DNA from 2 places in the Streptomyces sp. NPDC050560 genome. Region 1 is predicted to be linked to the other one. Evidence: riboswitches for the same ligand, from Rfam matches in the RefSeq annotation. Region 1 holds a riboswitch; the other holds the start of a gene.

Region 1 (3,201 bases):
TCGAGGCGCCGCATCACACCCGCCGGTGAGTCACCGCTGTCGAAGGCGAGGGCGCGCAGCATGTTCCTCATCTGCGCCATACGCACCGCCGCCTTCAGGTCGTGGCCCACGACGTCGCCGACCGCCAGCACGGTCGACCCGTCGACCAGCCGGAACGCGTCGTACCAGTCGCCGCCCACCTCGACCCCCGTGCGCGCCGGTACGTAGCGCGCCTCAAGGCGCAGATGGCGTACGTCGCCCAGCTCCGGCAGCAGGGAGCGCTGGAACTGCTCTGCGGTGTGCTGCTGGAGGTCGTAGAGGTGGGCGTTCTCCACGGCGAGCCCCGCCCGGTGGCCGATGTCCGCCGCCAGCGAGCGGTCCTGCTCGTCGAAGGGGCGCCCGTCAGGGTCCCGTACCAGGGTGAGCGCGCCCCGCACCTCGCGGCGGGCCTGGAGGGGCACCACGAGGGTGGGCCCTTCGGAGGGGCCGTGTCCGGCGGAGCCGAGGGGACCGGCGCCGCGCAGGACCCGCGCCAGCGGCTCCACGGAGTCGTTCGACCAGGCCGGGAGGGCCGACGCGGCCGGTTCCCTGCGCCGGGGGTCGCGCGCGGGGGCGACCGTGACGCGGCGTACCCGGTCCCCCTCCAGCAGGTCCACCGCGCAGGACGAGGCGAAGTGCGGTACGACGAGTCGCGCCAGGCGGCGCAGTGTCTCGTCGACGTCGAGGATGCTGGCGAGGGCGGCGCTGATGTCGGAGAGGAGCGCCAGCCGGTCGTGGGCGCGCGCCAGCTCGGTCCCGTCGTCCGCGGCCGGTCCTGAGGTCACCTCGCACCCCTCCGCGACATGGCCGTGGCATCGGATACGGGCGTCTGGTGTCCGCGGGGTTCTCGTCGCACGGGACAAATATATGGCGGTATCCACCCATTCGCGGCGCCTTTGCGGAGGGGCGTGTGCGGGATTGCGCCGCGCCTGAGGCCGTCACCCGGGCCGCGGCGCTGCCCCCTCGCCCGTGGGTGTCCACCGGTGGAGGCAGCACTCCGGGCGCATGGGACGCGCGTCGCGGGGTAGTCGGGGGTTCAAGTGGGACGGCGATGAGGCTCGCCGTTGACCGCGGGTGCGACCCCGCTGATGGCCTCTACCGACAGATACGTACCTGTCCGTAGGAGGCCACGATGGACCCGCCGACCGATGTCGACGAGCGCAAGGTCGGGGATGCCGGGGGCTTTGCCGCGGCGCCCCCTCCCTCGCGAAGGACACACCTCACCCCCTCCCCCGCGCGGGCCACCCCCGTCCTCTGGAGGACAGCCATGCCGGTACACATCGCGGACCTGCACGCCATCGAGATCCTGGACTCCCGCGCCCGCCCCACCCTCGCCCTCACCCTGACGACAGCCGACGGCGCCCGTATCCGGGCGGGTGTGCCGTCCGGAGCCTCCACCGGCAGCCGTGAGGCCGTCGAACTGCGCGACGGCGACCAGGGCCGCTACGCGGGCCAGGGCGTGCTGCGGGCCGTCGCCAGGGTCAACACCGACATCGCCGAAGCGCTGCGCGGACGCCGCTTCGCCTCGGCCGCCGAGGTCGACGCCGCCCTGCTCGAACTCGACGGCACCGACACCACCTCACACCTCGGGGCCAACGCGGTCACCGGCGTCTCCCTGGCCGCAGCCCGCGCGGAGGCGGCGTCGGCGGGCACACCCCTGTGGCGGTCGCTCGCCGATATCGCCGGGACCGCGCCCAGGCTCCCCGTACCGCACTTCAACGTGGTCAACGGCGGTGTGCACGCCGCGGGCGACCTCGACTTCCAGGAGTTCATGCTCGCCCCGCTCGGCGCCCCGGGGCTCCCCGAGGCCATCCGGGCCGGTGCCGAGATCTACGCGCGCGTCAAGGCCCGCCTCATCTCCGGGGGCCACACCACGGGACTCGGCGACGAGGGCGGCTTCGCACCGTCGCTCTCCCGGCCCGAGGACGTCCTCACCCTGCTGGTCGACGCCATCGAGGAGGCCGGCCACACCCCGGGCCCCACGGGCGTCGCCCTCGCCCTCGACCCCGCCGCGAGCGAGTTCCACACGGAGGGCCGCTACACCGTGGCGGGCGACGAACTGACGTCGGAACAACTCATCGACCGCTACGAGGAGATCGTCGACCGCTTCCCCGTATGGAGCATCGAGGACGGTCTCGCGGAGGACGACTGGGACGGCTGGGCGCGCCTCACCGCCCGCCTCGGCGACCGGGTCCAGCTCATGGGGGACGACATCTTCGTCACCAATCCCGCGATCATCGAACGCGCCGTCGCCCACCGGGTCGCCAACTCCGCCCTGATCAAGGTCAACCAGATCGGCACCGTCACCGCCGCGCTTGAGGCCATGGCGGTCTGCCGCGACGCCGGATACACCCAGATGGTGTCGCACCGGTCCGGCGAGACGGAGGACTCCTTCATCGCCGACCTCGCCACCGGAACCGGCTGCGGCCAGCTCAAGTCCGGCGCCCCCGCACGCGGGGAACGGGTCGCCAAGTACAACAGGCTCCTCGAACTCGCGCACCAGAACCCCCAACTCCCTTTCGCCGCTCCCGACCGCTGAACGATGGCGGCAGACGGGTCGGCCGCTGGCCTACCGGCCGTTGGCCTCAATACTGTCGGCCGCACTCGAAAAGAAGTAAGGGCGCCGCCGACGGCCGTGTCGGGGCCCATATCAGGGGCCCACGCTCCTGCCCCCGGGGGTTCCGTTCCCCCGGCCCCTGTCCCGTTCCAGGAGTGGTTTTCCACGTGCCCGGGGAGAGGCCCCACCATTCGGCGTAAGGCAGGGTTCGTGGGTTTGCCTGGTGCGGCACTCGGGTCCACGATGGCTCTTCGAAAGCTGAACTTGCCCTACGACAAAGCCCCTTGCGCCGCGGATGGCTGGACACCAGGCGGCACAAGGGGCTGAAGGAAGGACACAGCGTGTCGCTCCAATTCCACGATCCCATACACCCCGGCACACCGCCACGGCGTGCCGGCTCGGCAGCCGTCGTACTCGTGATCATCCTCCTGATGCCCCCCCTCATGACCGCCGCCCAGATCGCAGCAGCAGCCACCCTCATCAGCGCCGGAACCACCCTCATAACGAGGCTCAACAGGGCGGCCCCATGCACATGTCGGCCGTGAACCGGCACCGGTATCGCGGCTAGGATTATCTGCCCCCAGAGGGTTCGCCCGATGAGCGACATGAATCGCTTCTGACCACTA
Region 2 (3,201 bases), on a different contig from region 1:
GGCCCGGAAGGGCCCACACCGGCGGACCCGTTCCTGAGCTGACGCGAACGGGTCGCGTCCCCGGCATCGGTCGTCCGTCTCTATCCGCGGCTGTGCTCCGCGGTGGCGCAAATGTTGCAGAGGATGCGGCGCGCCGCGTGCGGCTGGGTGGCCAGGCCCGTTCCGTTGTTGTGGTGGAGGATCTGGGACACGGCCTCGGCGTGCGTCTGGCAGAGGCCGATGCTGCAAATGTTGCAGCTCGCCACCGCGGGGGTGGACGTGGGGGTGGCGAGGGTCTGGCACTCGTAGCAGTTCATGATCCGCCTTTACCGCGTCGGGGGGTGGGTGCTGTCGGGGGTGCTTCGGTCCTGAGGAGCCATCAGCCCGTGGGCGGGCGGTTCGATCGGGGTGCTCGGGCGGGGTCCGTCGCCGTTCGACGAGGGGGAGTGGCGGTGCGGCCGCCGGGAGTGTCACGGGGCGCGGGGCACCGACGTGGAACGGGGCGTCGGGGCCGGGTCCTGACGACGGTCTCTCACGCCTCCGTGGGCGGTGCCGTCGGGCATGGGCGTCTCCTACTCGCTTGGCACCAGTGCTGGTGCGCCGTCGCAAGTAGGGACCGTTGGCGGCCGGTGAGCCGCGGTTCGGGTACGGCGGGCCCCACCGCCGCTCGGCGCCCGGGGGCACCGATGTGCTCAGGGTACTGCGAGATGCGGTTCGTGTCGCTCCGGTGGGAGCGGGTGGCAGGCGGCGGGCCCGGGCCTTCGGCGGGGGGCCCGGCGCGCCCTTCCCCGCGCGCCAGACGTCCCCCGGCCTCCGGCTTCCGGGCCCGGCGTGCCGCGTTCCGGCAGGTCAGGGGAGGGAGTACAGACCGGCTCCCGGGGAGGGGGCCTGCCCGTTCAGCTCGCGTTCGTGCACATGGCGCAGGTCGTGGAGCCGGCCCTGGATCGGCGGCCGCAGGGGCAGCCCGTCGAGCGACGCCATGGGGACGAACCGGGGCCGGTGCGCGCGCTCCAGCGGCTGGGGGGTGCCCGGCACACCGCCGGTGGGGTAGAGGACGATCTCCACGATGTGGCGCCCGTTCGGACGGTCGTGGATGTCGAGGACGAGCGCGCAGTGCAGCGCCCCGGCCTCAAGACCGGTCTCCTCGCGCAGCTCCCGTCGCGCACATGCGATCAGCCCTTCGTCCGTGCGGACGTGCCCGCCGGGAAGTTTCCACACGGGCCGGCCGTCCTCCTCGCTTTGCAGCAGCAACAGCGAGGAGTCCCGGAAGACCGCCACCGAGCAGCGGGTCTCGGCGGGGTCGCGGTGAGTGATGCGGTCTGACATGGGACACCTCTGCGATTCCGGCCCACGGCCTTATGGACTTCGCAGAGACCGTCAGCGGAGAAATCCGCGGTTGTGGCGGGCCTCATCACCGTCGCCCTCCCATTCTCGCTCTCCCGCGCAGGCACGGGCAACAATGCGCGGAAAGGAACGGGGGTAATCCCTGCCGTGGGGGATCGAGGGGGCGCGGGTCCGTATCCTGTCGTCCCGACTCGTGAGAGTGGCAGGTTGGGGAATCGGGGGTCTCTCGCATGATCGAGCTGAAAATCCCGGAGATTTACTGGGACGACAAGAAGGCCGCGTGCCTGTTGCACGAGTACTTCGCAGAAAAGCGCTCGAAGGGGGACCTCTACTACTCGGGCGCGTGCTTCGAGCGCCTGGGTGGCGGCGGGGACGCCGCGCACGTCGCGAACCGCTTCGACGCCGACGACCTGATCGCCCTCACCCTGCTCAGCGTGGGCCTGGAGCCGCACGGAGCGCTCAACTGCCTGACGGACCCCGGCGGACACTGGACGCGCCTGCTGTCACTCATCCCGCGTGACGCCCGTCTGGAAGATCCCGCGAGCGATGCGCTCGTGGCGAAGGACGGACCCGCCTGGGAGCTGTGGGAGCGGCTGGCCGACGGCAGGCGGTACCCCGGGAAGCCCGACGGCGGAGGCCCGATCGTCGCCGGGAAACTGCTGGCCCGCAAGCGTCCCCACCTCATCCCCGTCTACGACATCCGTATCAAGCGACTCTTCGGACGGCCGAGGGTGGACCACTCGTACTGGGCCGCACTGGCCGCTGCCCTGCGGGCGGACAACGGAGCCCTCCGCGACCAGTTGGTCCGTCTCCGCGACCGGTCGGGCATCGGCGACGACATCGGCGTCCTGCGGGTGTTCGACGTCATCGCCTGGATGTACCAGGGCCGACCGGATCAGGCGACGTCCCGGCCGAAGCGGTAGGTGAGGCACCGTTCCAACAGGCCCAGGGCCGCCCGCAGTTCCGGGTCCCCGATGCTGCGCAGCAGTTGCCGTACCTCGTGGAGGTCGGGCGGGGACATCCGTGGCAGCGGGCGTTCCAACAGGGCGCGGGCGGACGCGAGATGGGGGCCGTGGAGTTCCAGGACCTGGTGGACCGGACCGTGGGGTGTCGCCGCCGCCAGGTCCCCGTGTGCGGACAGCGCCACCGGGTGCCTGAGCGCGTCCGTGGGGGCCGCAAGCAGGGGAGGCGCGTCCTCGTCGGTGCCGCCCCCGCCCGGGCCACCGGCAAGGCTCAGCGCGAAGTCGAGCACGGGCGGGTGCCGCCGCCAGAAGTCCCAGGGCCATCTCTCCAGCGCCTGGCCCTCGTGGCGTTCGACGCACCGGGGGCGCCCGTCGAGGTCCCATATCTCGGTGCGGGGGAAGGCGCGCGGCGCCATGCGGCGGCGGACGGCGACCCGCGTGGGGGAGAGGAGGGCCACCACGGGATACGACTCCCCTTCGGCGGCGCCCCGTTCCAACCGGGCACCGGCCACCGGCCGCCCGTCCTCGTCGGCCACGGCGAGCCTGTCCCCGCCGACGACCGCGACGAGCCCCCGGCCGGGGAGCGTGGCGAAGGCGCCGGCCAGGGTGTCCGTGCCGTCGAACGGGCGGCCGTCACCGTCGACGAGGGGCCGGGGCGCGAGCCGCAGCCGTGCCGCGCCCGGGTCGGCGAAGACCAGCACACCGTCCTGGTCCAGTCCGACCGCGCCGCCGCTCGCCGAGCGCCGCAGCGTCGAGAGGTGCCGCCCATGGACGGCGCGCGCATGCGAGGGGGCCGCCCACACGATCTCGTCGTACGTCCCCCGGCGCGAGTGGTGGCCGATGTGCAGCAGCACATCGTCGGCGAGGTGGATCAGGCCCCGCACATGCACGCCGTCGCGCAGCCGCCTGGTGAGGA

Evidence for each region. A riboswitch is a leader RNA that binds a small molecule or an ion and turns the genes downstream of it on or off. The one in region 1 is predicted to bind fluoride.
Region 2: it holds a riboswitch for fluoride, as region 1 does, so the genes downstream of both, ACIBIW_RS27060 (NUDIX hydrolase) here and eno (phosphopyruvate hydratase) in region 1, are expected to answer to the same signal.

What each region holds. Positions count from the first base shown of each region.
Region 1 covers NZ_JBITGT010000009.1:200,692-203,892, forward strand. The annotation lists gene ACIBIW_RS22170 (PP2C family protein-serine/threonine phosphatase) at 1-803, opposite strand, end outside; fluoride riboswitch at 1,057-1,123, shown strand; gene eno (phosphopyruvate hydratase) at 1,286-2,557, shown strand.
Region 2 covers NZ_JBITGT010000012.1:181,126-184,326, forward strand. The annotation lists gene ACIBIW_RS27050 (adenylosuccinate lyase family protein) at 1-42, shown strand, start outside; gene ACIBIW_RS27055 (DUF2180 family protein) at 81-296, opposite strand; gene ACIBIW_RS27060 (NUDIX hydrolase) at 829-1,305, opposite strand; fluoride riboswitch at 1,341-1,404, opposite strand; gene ACIBIW_RS27065 (DUF6308 family protein) at 1,554-2,246, shown strand; gene ACIBIW_RS27070 (hypothetical protein) at 2,219-3,201, opposite strand, start outside.